Regions from separate parts of the Streptomyces sp. NPDC026092 genome, predicted to be linked through region 3. Evidence: riboswitches for the same ligand, from Rfam matches in the RefSeq annotation. Region 3 holds a riboswitch; each other region holds the start of a gene.
The links. Region 3 has a riboswitch for cobalamin ahead of AB0F56_RS01410 (CoA-acylating methylmalonate-semialdehyde dehydrogenase). Riboswitches for the same ligand answer to the same signal wherever they lie in the genome.
Positions count from the first base shown of each region.

Region 1: linked by a shared signal. The riboswitch ahead of cobN (cobaltochelatase subunit CobN) and the one ahead of AB0F56_RS01410 (CoA-acylating methylmalonate-semialdehyde dehydrogenase) in region 3 are both predicted to bind cobalamin.
Region 2: linked by a shared signal. The riboswitch ahead of AB0F56_RS13840 (energy-coupling factor ABC transporter permease) and the one ahead of AB0F56_RS01410 (CoA-acylating methylmalonate-semialdehyde dehydrogenase) in region 3 are both predicted to bind cobalamin.

Region 1 is NZ_JBEZYN010000004.1:277,650-281,655, reverse strand. It holds gene cobN (cobaltochelatase subunit CobN) at 1-2,516, opposite strand, end outside; cobalamin riboswitch at 2,553-2,692, opposite strand; gene AB0F56_RS08565 (cobalamin biosynthesis protein CobG) at 2,748-3,998, shown strand.
Region 2 is NZ_JBEZYN010000007.1:118,220-122,225, forward strand. It holds gene dhaL (dihydroxyacetone kinase subunit DhaL) at 1-566, shown strand, start outside; gene AB0F56_RS13835 (PTS fructose transporter subunit IIA) at 563-967, shown strand; cobalamin riboswitch at 1,032-1,256, shown strand; gene AB0F56_RS13840 (energy-coupling factor ABC transporter permease) at 1,285-1,983, shown strand; gene AB0F56_RS13845 (energy-coupling factor ABC transporter substrate-binding protein) at 1,983-2,345, shown strand; gene cbiQ (cobalt ECF transporter T component CbiQ) at 2,355-3,104, shown strand; gene AB0F56_RS13855 (ATP-binding cassette domain-containing protein) at 3,101-3,949, shown strand.
Region 3 is NZ_JBEZYN010000001.1:306,133-310,138, forward strand. It holds gene AB0F56_RS01405 (methylmalonyl-CoA mutase family protein) at 1-370, opposite strand, end outside; cobalamin riboswitch at 519-704, shown strand; gene AB0F56_RS01410 (CoA-acylating methylmalonate-semialdehyde dehydrogenase) at 967-2,490, shown strand; gene AB0F56_RS01415 (acyl-CoA dehydrogenase family protein) at 2,497-3,645, shown strand; gene AB0F56_RS01420 (enoyl-CoA hydratase/isomerase family protein) at 3,642-4,006, shown strand, end outside.

The DNA of each region.
Region 1 (4,006 bases), on a different contig from region 3:
AGGAGCGAGTCGGCGAGCGCCTGGCCGGTCTCCCACGCGAGGCGGGAGGGGACGGCCTTGGGGTCGACCGAGTAGAAGTTCCGGCCGGTCGGAAGCACGTTGACCAGGCCCCGGAGGGGCGAGCCGGACGGGCCGGCGGGCACGAAGCCGCCGTTCAACGCGTGGACGGCGTGGGTGAGTTCGTCGGTCGTGGCGGCCAGGCGCGGGACGACCTGCTCGCACGCGAAGCGGAGGACCGCGGCTACATCGGGGCCGTACCCCTCGGCCACCGACGCGACCGCGTCCACCGACCAGTCCGCCGCCTCCATCGCCTCGACCAGCTCGCGCGCCGTCGCCTCCGCCTCGTCGGCGGTGGTCCGGGTCGCGGCCGACTCGTCCAGCCCGAGGGCCTCACGGAGACCCGGCAGGGCCTGCGTACCGCCCCAGATCTGCCGGGCGCGCAGGATCGACAGGACCAGGTTGACCCGCGCCTCGCCCACCGGCGCCCCGCCGAGGACGTGCAGACCGTCCCTGATCTGCGCGTCCTTGACCTCGCAGAGCCAGCCGTCGACGTGCAGCAGGAAGTCGTCGAAGCCGTCGTCCTCCGGGCGGTCCTCCATCCCCAGGTCGTGGTCGAGCTTCGCCGCCTGGATCAGCGTCCAGATCTGCGCCCGGATCGCCGGCAGCTTCGACGGGTCCATCGAGGAGATCTGCGCGTACTCGTCGAGCAGCTGCTCCAGGCGCGCGATGTCGCCGTACGAGTCGGCGCGGGCCATCGGCGGCACCAGGTGGTCCACGAGCGTGGCGTGCACGCGCCGCTTGGCCTGCGTGCCCTCGCCCGGGTCGTTGACCAGGAAGGGGTAGACGAGGGGGATGTCGCCGAGCGCCGCGTCCGGACCGCACGCGGCCGACAGGCCCGCGTTCTTGCCCGGCAGCCACTCCAGGTTGCCGTGCTTGCCGAGGTGGACCATCGCGTCCGCCCCGAAGCCACCGTCCTCGGCGCGCGCCGCGATCCAGCGGTAGGCGGCCAAGTAGTGGTGGGACGGCGGGAGATCGGGGTCGTGGTAGATCGCGATCGGGTTCTCGCCGAAGCCGCGCGGCGGCTGGATGAGGATCAGCAGGTTCCCGCGCCGCAGCGCGGCGAGGACGATGTCGCCTTCTGGGTCGCCTTCGGCGGTACGGGACCGGTCGAGGAACATCTCGCCGGGCGCCGGGCCCCAGTGCTCCTCGACGCCCGCGCGCAGCTCCTGCGGCAGGGTCGCGTACCAGCGCTTGTAGTCGGCGGCCGGGATACGGACGGGGTTGCGGGCGAGCTGCTCCTCGGTGAGCCAGTCCTGGTCGTGGCCGCCGGCCTCGATCAGGGCGTAGATCAGCTCGTCGCCGTCGCCGGAGACCAGGCCCGGGATGTCGTCCTCGGCCCCGAAGTCGTACCCCTCGGCGATCAGGCGCCGCAGCAGCGCGACGGCGGAGGCGGGGGTGTCCAGGCCGACCGCGTTGCCGATCCGGGAGTGCTTCGTCGGGTACGCGGAGAGGACGAGCGCGAGCTTCTTCTCGGCGTTCGGGATGTGCCGCAGCCGGGCATGGCGCACGGCGATCCCGGCGACGCGGGCGGCGCGCTCGGTGTCGGCGACGTACGCCGGGAGCCCGTCCTCGTCGATCTCCTTGAAGGAGAACGGGACGGTGATCAGGCGGCCGTCGAACTCGGGCACGGCGACCTGACTGGCCGCGTCCAGCGGCGACAGGCCCTCGTCGTTCTCCTCCCAGGCCGCGCGCGAACCGGTCAGGCAGAGCGCCTGCAGGATCGGTACGTCGAGGGCGGCGAGCGCGCCCGCGTCCCAGGCGTCCTCGTCGCCGCCGGCCTGCGCCTCGGCGGGCTTGGTGCCACCGGCGGCGAGCACCGTGGTGACGATCGCGTCCGCGCGCTTGAGCGTCTCGATCAGCTCGGGCTCGGGCGCGCGCAGGGAGGCGACGTACAGCGGCAGGGCGCGGGCGCCGGCGTCCTCGATCGCCTCGCAGAGGGAGTCGACGAAGGCGGTGTTCCCGCTCATGTGGTGGGCGCGGTAGTACAGCACGGCGACGGTCGGGCCGTCGGTCGTCCGGGCCGTGCGCTCCAGCGGCCCCCAGGTCGGCGCGGCGGCCGGGGCCTCGAAGCCGTGGCCGGTCAGCAGCACGGTGTCGGAGAGGAACCGGGCGAGCTGCTCCAGGTTGGCCGGTCCGCCGTGCGCCAGGTAGGCGTGGGCCTCGGTGGCGACGCCGACGGGAACGGTGGAGGCCTCCATGAGCTGGGCGTCCGGGGCCTGTTCGCCGGAGAGCACGACCAGCGGCTTCCCGGCGGCGCGCAGCGCGTCGAGGCCGTCCTCCCAGGCCCGCAGCCCGCCGAGGAGCCGGACGAGCACGAGGTCGGCGCCTTCGAGGAGACCGGGCAGGTCGTCCAGGGAGAGCCGGGAGGGGTTGGCGAACCGGTACGCGACCGGACCGCCGGCCGCGCGGGCGCTGAGCAGGTCGGTGTCGGAGTGCGACAGCAACAGAATTCGCATGCGTGCGCAGGCCTTCCTCGGGGTTGTCCGCGCCCCGGGTGGTCGTGTGGACGGCAGGAGTTCCTGACTCACCCGGCTCCTTCCGGAACCTGGCTCACAGTGGCGGGACCGCGCCGGATTCTCACCGGGCTTCCTCCCCGGGGTCCTGGGACCCCATGCCGATCTGCATAGTAGATCGTGCCTCTTCGGGGCCGGGTCTGGGCCGCTGACGACGTGGGTATGCTCGCCGCCATGCCGCCCACCCCACCCACAACACCCAACCCGGGCGAACCGCCCGTACGGGACCGTGGTGACGCCTGCCCCGGGGCGCTTCGGCTGCACGCCGCCGACGACGGGCGACTCGCTCGACTCCGGCTGCCCGCAGGGGTTTTGACGGTACGTCAGGTCGGCGTGCTCGCGTCGGTCACGGAAGATCTCGGCGACGGACGGGTCAGTGTCACCTCCCGAGGGAACGTGGAGCTGCGCGGGCTCGGTGAAGGGTGCGGGGGCGAGCTGGCCGAGCGGCTCTCGGAGGCCGGGCTGCTGCCCTCCCCGACCCATGAGCGGGTCCGGAACATCGTGGCCTCGCCGGCGGCCGGGCTCGACGGACTCGGCCACGGTGACGTGCAGTTGTGGGCCCGCGAGCTGGACGCGCTGCTGTGCGCACGGCCCTGGACGGCGGCCCTGTCCGGCCGGTTCCTCTTCGTCCTGGACGACGGGCGCGGCGATGTGGCCGGGCTCGGCGGAGATGTGACGTTGATCGCAGGAGAGGGTTCGGTACGGGTGCGGGTCGGCGACCAGGTCGTCCGCGTCCCCGCCGCCGACGCGCCCCGGGCCGCGCTCGCCGCAGCCGGCGCCTTCCTGGACGCCGCCCGGACCGCCGGGAACGGGGCCTGGCGGGTGCGGGAGCTGCCGGAGGGGCACGAGCCGGAGCCGGCGGCCGCCCTCGCGGGGGCCGGGATCGAGGTCCAAGCGTCCTCGGTCGAGCTTCCACAGTGCGAACCCGTCACCCCCGGCCCCCTCGGCCCGCACGCCCTGCACGTCCTCGCGCCCCTCGGCCGGCTGACCGCCGCCCAGCTGCGGGCGCTCGCCGCGAGCGGGGGCGAGGTGCGGCTCACCCCCTGGCGCGGGGCCGTCGTCACCGGCCTCGCCGACCAAGGCGCCGTCGCGCGCCGGCTGGGCGAGCTCGACGCGTACGGGCTCATCACCGACCCCCGCTCCCCCTGGGCCGGCGTCGGCGCCTGCACCGGGCTTCCCGGCTGCGCCAAGTCCCTCGCCGACGTGCGCGCGGACGCCGTCCCGGGCGACGTTCCCGGCCACCGGGGGCTCCCCGTCCACTTCTCCGGGTGCGAGCGGCGCTGCGGTCACCCGCAGGCCCCCGCGTGGGTCGACGTCGTCGCCACCGGCGAGGGCGCGTACCTCGTGGCCGGGCGCCCCACCCTCCGTACCGACCTCCCCGAAGCCGTCGCGGCGGCCCGCGTCCCCTCAGCAACCACGAGATGAGCGAGAGC
Region 2 (4,006 bases), on a different contig from region 3:
GCGCCGCCGCTGCCGCCGTCCACCGGGAGGCCGATCGGCTCACCGAGCTCGACTCGGCGATCGGGGACGCGGACCACGGTGCCAATCTGAAGCGGGGTTTCGCCGCCGTCACGGAGGTGCTGGACAAGGAGCCGCCCGCCACGCCGGGGGCCGTACTCGTCCTCGCCGGGCGGCAGTTGATCTCCACCGTGGGCGGGGCGTCCGGGCCGCTGTACGGGACGCTCCTGCGCCGCACCGGCAAGGCACTCGGCGAGGCCGGCACGGTGACGCGGCAGGACCTTGCGGCGGCGCTGGCCACCGGGGTCGCCGCCGTCGGTCAACTCGGCGGGGCCCAGGTCGGCGACAAAACGATGCTGGACGCGCTCGTGCCCGCCGCCGAGGCGCTCGGCACCTCCTTCGCCGCCGCCCGGGACGCGGCCGAGGCCGGCGCCCTCGCGACCGTACCCCTGCGGGCGCGCAAGGGCCGGGCGAGCTATCTGGGTGAGCGGTCGGTCGGGCATCAGGACCCCGGGGCAACGTCGTCGGCGCTGCTGATCGCCGCGCTCGCGGAGGTGGCCGCCGCATGACCGGTCAGGTGGGCATCGTGCTGGTCTCGCACAGCGCGGCCGTGGCCGACTCCGTCGCCGCCCTGGCCCGGGGGCTCGCGGGCGGCGCGGCGACCGCGCCGGTCGCCGCCGCCGGAGGCACCCCCGACGGCGGGCTCGGCACCAGCTCCGAGCGGATCGTCGAGGCGGCGCGGGCGGTCGACGAGGGTGCCGGCGTGGCCCTCCTCGTCGACCTCGGCAGCGCCGTCCTGACCGTCAAGGCGCTCCTCGCCGAAGGGGACGAGCTGCCTGAGGGGGCACGTCTCGTGGACGCGCCCTTCGTCGAAGGTGCCGTCGCCGCGCTCGTCACCGCGAGCGCGGGCGGAGACCTGGACGCGGTGACGGCCGCGGCGGCTGAGGCGTACACCTACCGGAAGGAGTGAGCGAGGGGCACGAGGGGGTGAGGGGGCGCGCGCGAGATCCGTCGCACACCGTCCGGGGGCGTACCCGTGTTGTGATGTACCTGGTCAACCCACTAATGTCACAGCGCCTTGGTGTACGGGAAACCGGTGCGGTACCGGTGCGGCCCTCGCCACTGTGATCGGGAAGTCCGGCTCCATCCCTCCGGGGAAGCCACTGGACCACTGCGGGAGACCGCGGCGGTGTGGGAAGGCGGAGCCGCGGCGGCATGACCCGTCAGCCAGGAGACCGGCCAAGGTGCGTTGTCCATCCACGAGGTGCTGGAGAGGGTCTCCCAACCATGCATATAGCCGAGGGGTATCTACCCCCGTTGCACGCGGCCGCCTGGGGCGTCGCGTCCGCTCCCTTCGTCGTCCACGGCGTCCGCGCGCTGACCCGTGAGGTCAAGGCCAACCCCGAGTCCACTCTGCTGCTCGGCGCGTCCGGCGCGTTCACGTTCGTCCTGTCCGCGCTCAAGATCCCGTCGGTCACGGGCAGTTGCTCGCACCCGACCGGCACGGGCCTGGGCGCCATCCTGTTCCGTCCGCCGGTGATGGCGGTCCTGGGCACGATCACCCTGTTGTTCCAGGCGCTGCTGCTCGCGCACGGCGGGCTCACCACGCTCGGCGCCAACGTGTTCTCGATGGCGATCGTCGGGCCATGGGCCGGATTCGGTACGTACTGGCTGCTGCGCCGGTTCGACGTCCCGCTCATGGTGAGCGTGTTCTTCGGCGCGTTCGTCGCGGACCTGTCGACGTACTGCGTGACCAGCGTCCAGCTCGCGCTGGCCTTCCCCGACCCGGGCAGCGGTGTGGTCGGGGCGCTCGCCAAGTTCGGTTCCATCTTCGCGGTCACGCAGCTGCCGCTCGCCGTCAGCGAGGGTCTGCTCACGGTCCTCGTGATGCGGCTGCTCACGCAGTCCAGCAAGGCGGACCTGACCCGGCTCGGGGTCCTGCTCCCGTCCCGGAAGAAGAACGAGAACGCGGAGGCGAGCGCCTGATGAGCCGGAACGCGAAGATCAACTCCCTGCTCCTGCTCGTCGTCGCGGCCCTTGCGGTGCTCCCGCTGGTCCTGGGCCTCGGCGACCACAAGGAGGAGCCGTTCGCGGGCGCGGACGGCGAGGCGGAGGCGGCGATCACGGAGATCGCTCCCGACTACGAGCCGTGGTTCAGCCCGCTCTACGAGCCCCCCTCCGGCGAGATCGAGTCGGCGCTGTTCTCCCTTCAGGCCGCGCTCGGCGCCGGTGTGCTGGCGTACTACTTCGGCGTGCACCGGGGCCGTAAGCAGGGCGAGGCCCGCGCCGAGGCGAAGGCGCTGCGGTCGGGGGCGGCGTCCGGCTCGGCAGCGTCCGGCGACGCGTAACCGCCGCCGGTGCTGCCGATCGACGCGGCGGCGCACAGCAGTCGCTGGCGCCGCCGTCACCCGTGCGAGAAAGCCGTCCTCGGCTTCGGCCTGACACTGTGCGCGGTCTGTCTGCCGCCGTGGCCGGGTGCCGTCCTGGTCGCGGCGGCCACCCTCGCCGTCCTCCTCGGCCCCGCGGGGGTGCCGGGGCGTCAGCTGTGGCGCGCGTTCCGCATCCCGTTGGGCTTCTGCGTGACGGGGGCGATCCCGCTCCTGTTCGAGGTGGGCGGGGCGCGGGGGCTCGTCGTGTTCGCGCACGACGGTCCGGTCCGCGCCGGTGAGCTGCTGCTGCGGACCTCGTCGGCGTCTCTGGGCGTCCTGCTGTTCGCCTTCACGACGCCCGTCTCGGACCTGCTGCCCCGGCTTGTACGGGCCGGGGTGCCGGCGCCCGTGGTGGACGTGGCGCTGGTGATGTACCGGATCAGCTTTCTCCTTTTGGATTCCATATCCAAGATCCGACAGGCGCAGGCGGCCCGCCTCGGGCTGACGACCCGGGCGGCGACCTGGCGTTCGCTCGCCGGGCTCGGCGCGACGGCGTTCGTCCGCGCCTTCGACCGGGCGCAGCGGCTGCAGACCGGGCTCGCCGGACGCGGCTACGACGGGACGCTGCGCGTCCTGGTGCCCGAGGCCGCGGTCTCGGGCCGCTTCCTCGCCTCGACGGCCGGCCTGCTCACCGGGCTCGTCGCCCTCACTCTCGTACTGGAAAGGTCCCTGCCGTGAGCCCCGCACCCCCTGTCGTGGAACTGGTGAAGGCCACGTTCGCCTACGAGGACGGCCCGGTCGTCCTCGACGGCGTCGACTTCGCCGTGCCGGAGGGCCGGGCGCTCGCGCTGCTCGGCCGCAACGGCGGCGGCAAGACGACGCTGCTGCGGCTCCTGAGCGGCGGCCTGCGCTGCGGCGGCGGGGCGCTCCGGCTCGACGGTACGGAGGTGTCGTACGACCGGAAGGGGCTGACGCGGCTGCGGACGACCGTGCAGCTGGTGGTCCAGGACCCGGACGACCAGCTCTTCGCGGCCTCGGTCGGGCAGGACGTGTCGTTCGGGCCGATGAACCTGGGGCTTCCGGAGGAGGAGGTACGGCTCCGGGTGCGCGAGGCCCTGGAGGCGCTGGACATCGCCGCCCTTGAGGACCGGCCGACGCATCTGCTCTCGTACGGGCAGCGGAAGCGGGCGGCGATCGCGGGCGCCGTGGCGATGCGCCCCCGGGTCCTCATCATGGACGAGCCGACCGCCGGGCTCGATCCGCACGGGCAGGAGCGGCTCCTGGAGGTGCTCGGCCGGCTGCGCGACGCCGGTACGACGCTGGTGATGGCGACCCACGACGTCGACCTGGCGCTGCGCTGGGCCGACGAGGCCGCGGTCCTCACCCCGGAGGGCCTGCGGACGGGCCCCATCGAGACGCTGCTCGCCGACGACGCGCTCCTGGACGCGGCCCGCCTGCGCCGCCCATGGGGCATGGCGGTCACCCGCCTCCTCCGCGCCCACGGCCTGCTCGCCCCGGACGCGCCCGGTCCGCGCACGGCGGAGGAGCTCGCGGTGTGGGCGGGGACGGCGGTGACCGAGTAGCGCGGATACCGGCCGGTACGCGGATACCGAGGAGGGCGGATGCCGAGTGGAGCGGAT
Region 3 (4,006 bases):
CCTCGCCGACGACCAGCCAGAGCGAGGTGACGCCGTTCTCCAGGTCGGCGAGGACCGTCCCGGCGTCCGCGGTGGTGTGCCGCTGGCGCACGTCCCAGCCGCCGACCGTGTTCCCCTCGGGGCGCCCGGACCGTACGAAGGGCGCGAAGCCGGGCAGGCCGGGCTCGGGGGCGGTGTCCTCGGCGGCATAGAGGGGACGGACGCGGAGCGCGTCCTCCAGGGCGGTGGACAGGGCGTCCTCGGCCGCCGGGCCCTCCACGTCCTTGCCCGACTTGCGCAGTACCCCGGCTACCAGGTGCTGCCACTGTTCACGGGACGCGTCGGGGAATTCGGCGGCGAGGGCGAGCCCGTCGTCGGGAAGGACTGTCATGCTCGGATGTTAGGACAGCTCGCTCAGATGACAGCAGTGCACACCGCTGTGACCTTGCCCTCTCCAAGCAGGTCTTGAAGCCGCGGGCGACTCCGCTCTACTAAGGGGTGTCGCAGGTTCACCCGGCCGGGGGTGGATTTACTAGGACGTCCAACTATATAGTCGCGGCGAAGGCCCGCGGTGCAGGGAAGCCGGTGTGATTCCGGCGCGGTCCCGCCACTGTGACCGGGGAGTACGCCGTCGAGCAGCACGCCACTGACGAGCGATGTCGGGAAGGCGGACGGCGCGCGCTGATCCGGGAGTCAGGATACCGGCCGCGGGATGTTCCGTGTTGTCCACGAGGATGGAGCTGACACGCATGGCACCGGTGCGCCCGCACACTCCCCGCGGATCCGGCCGACGGGCACCCGCCCGTCCAGGACCCCGTCGAGTGGGATCCCACCACCCCACGACCGTCAGGACCTGACGGCGCCTCGCCATTCGCGCTCTCGCGCCGTGCACCGCCACCACGCCGCCGCATCATCACGCCCACCGGCGTGCGCGGACGTGGCGGCCCCCGGCGCGCCATCCGGATCACCTGACGAGAGCAGGCACTCATGGTCCGCGCACAAGACGCCACCACCGTCCGCGAGTTGACCCACTTCATCGGCGGCAGGCACACCCCGGGAACCTCGGGCGCCTACGGCGACGTGTACGACCCCAACACCGGCCAGGTCCAGGCCCGCGTCCCCCTCGCGAACCGGGCCGAGACCGAGGCCGCCGTCGCCGACGCCGCCCGGGCGCAGCGCGACTGGGCCGCCTGGAACCCGCAGCGCCGCGCCCGCGTCCTCCTGCGCTTCCTCCAGCTGGTCGAGCAGGAGAAGGACGGCCTCGCCCGGCTGCTCTCCTCCGAGCACGGCAAAACCGTCGCCGACGCCCACGGAGACCTCCAACGCGGCCTGGAGGTCGTGGAGTTCGCCGCCGGCATCCCGCACCTCCTCAAGGGCGAGTTCACCGACAACGCGGGGACCGGCATCGACGTCCACTCGCTGCGCTCCCCGCTCGGCGTCGTCGCCGGCATCACCCCGTTCAACTTCCCCGCGATGATCCCGCTCTGGAAGGCCGCCCCCGCCCTGGCCTGCGGAAACGCCTTCATCCTCAAGCCCTCGGAGCGCGACCCCTCCGTACCGCTGCGGCTCGCGGAGCTCTTCCTTGAGGCGGGTCTTCCGGCGGGCGTCCTCAACGTCGTCAACGGCGGCAGGGAAGCCGTCGACACCCTCCTCGACGATCCCCGCGTCGCCGCCCTCGGCTTCGTCGGCTCCACCCCCGTCGCCGCGCACCTCTACGCCACCGCCGCCGCCCACGGCAAGCGCGCCCAGTGCTTCGGCGGTGCCAAGAACCACATGATCGTGATGCCGGACGCCGACCTCGACCAGGCCGTCGACGCCCTCATCGGCGCAGGCTACGGCTCGGCCGGCGAGCGGTGCATGGCCGTCTCGGTCGCCGTCCCCGTCGGCGAGGACACCGCCGACGCCCTCGTCGCCCGGCTGAAGGAGCGCATCGGCACGCTGAGGATCGGCCGGAGCGACGACCCGGACGCCGACTTCGGGCCGCTCGTCGGCCCCGACGCCGTCGACCGGGTCCGCAAGTACATCGGCATCGGCGTCGAGGAAGGCGCCGAACTCGTGGTCGACGGGCGCGACTTCGCCCTCCCCGGGCACGAGGGCGGCTTCTTCGCCGGGGCGTCCCTGTTCGACCGGGTCACCCCGGACATGCGCGTGTACCAGGAGGAGATCTTCGGCCCCGTGCTCTGCGTGGTCCGCGCCGCCGACTACGAGGAGGCCCTGCGGCTGCCCAGCGAGCACCTCTACGGCAACGGCGTGGCGATCTTCACGCGGGACGGCGACACCGCCCGCGACTTCACCCGGCGCGTCGACACCGGCATGGTCGGCGTCAACGTGCCCATCCCGGTGCCGGTGGCGTACCACACCTTCGGCGGCTGGAAGCGGTCCGGCTTCGGCGACCTGAACCAGCACGGACCGGACGCCATCCGCTTCTACACCCGCACCAAGACCGTGACCTCGCGCTGGCCCGCCGGGCTCCGCGAGGGCGCGAGCTTCACCCTCCCCACGATGGGCTGAGCGACCATGACCACGACCCTGCTCACCGAGGACCAGCGGGCCCTGGTCGAGACCACCCTCGACTTCGCCCAGGACCACCTCGCCCCGCACGCCCTGGATTGGGACCGCGACAAGCACTTCCCCGTCGACGTCCTGCGCAAGGCCGCCGGACTCGGACTCGGCGGCGTCTACGTCCGCGAGGAGTCCGGCGGCTCCGGCCTCACCCGCTCCGACGGCGTCCTCGTCTTCGAGACCCTCGCCTCCGGCTGCCCGTCCATCGCGGGCTACCTCTCCATCCACAACATGGTCGCCTGGATGGTCGACCACTACGGCGACGACACCCAGCGCCGACGCCGGCTCCCGCGCCTGTGCGCCATGGACGACCTGGCCAGCTACTGCCTCACCGAGCCCGGCGCCGGATCGGACGCCGCCGCGCTCACCACCCGGGCCGTGCGCGACGGCGACCACTGGGTGCTCACCGGCGTCAAGCAGTTCATCTCCGGGGCGGGCGCCTCGCAGCTGTACCTGGTGATGGCCCGCACCGGGGGCGACGGCGCCGACGGCGTCTCCGCGTTCCTTGTCGACAAGGACGACCCCGGGCTCTCCTTCGGACCCGACGAGCGCAAGATGGGCTGGAACGCCCAGCCCACCCGCCAGGTCGTCCTCGATGCCGTCCGGGTCCCCGCCGACCGGCTCCTCGGGGTCGAGGGCCAGGGCTTCCGCATCGCCATGAACGGCCTGAACGGCGGCCGGCTCGGCATCGCGGCCTGCTCCCTCGGCGGGGCCCGCAGCGCCCTCGACCGCAGCCTCACGCACCTCGCCGACCGGCAGGCGTTCGGGCGGCGGCTCCTCGACGCCCAGGGCCTCCGCTTCCGTCTCGCCGACATGGCGACCGAACTCACCGCCGCCCGCGCCCTGGTCCAGCAGGCCGCCCACGCCCTCGACCGCGGCGACCCCCGGGCGCCCGAGCTGTGCGCGATGGCCAAGCGGTTCGCCACCGACACCGGGTACTCCGTGGCCGACCGGGCGCTCCAACTGCACGGCGGCTACGGCTACCTCAGCGAGTACGGCATCGAGAAGATCGTCCGCGACCTGCGGGTCCACCAGATCCTGGAAGGAACCAACGAGATCATGCGCGTCATCGTGGCCCGCGGACTGACGGAGGCCTTCGAATGACCTCGACGGCCTCCCCCGACGCCGCACACGCACACGTCCTGCTCCACACCACCGGCCGCATCGGGCACATCACCCTCAACCGCCCCCAGGCCCTCAATGCCCTCACCCACCCCATGGTCCGGCGGATCGACGCGGCCCTCACCGCCTGGGAGCACGACCCGGCCGTGGAGACCGTCGTCATCAGCGGCGCCGGGGAGCGCGGGCTCTGCGCGGGCGGCGACATCCGCGCCATCCACGAGGACGCCCGCACGGGCGGCCGGGCCTCCGCCGACTTCTGGCGCGACGAGTACCGGCTCAACGCCAGGATCGCCCGCTACCCCAAGCCGTACGTCGCCCTCATGGACGGCATCGTCATGGGCGG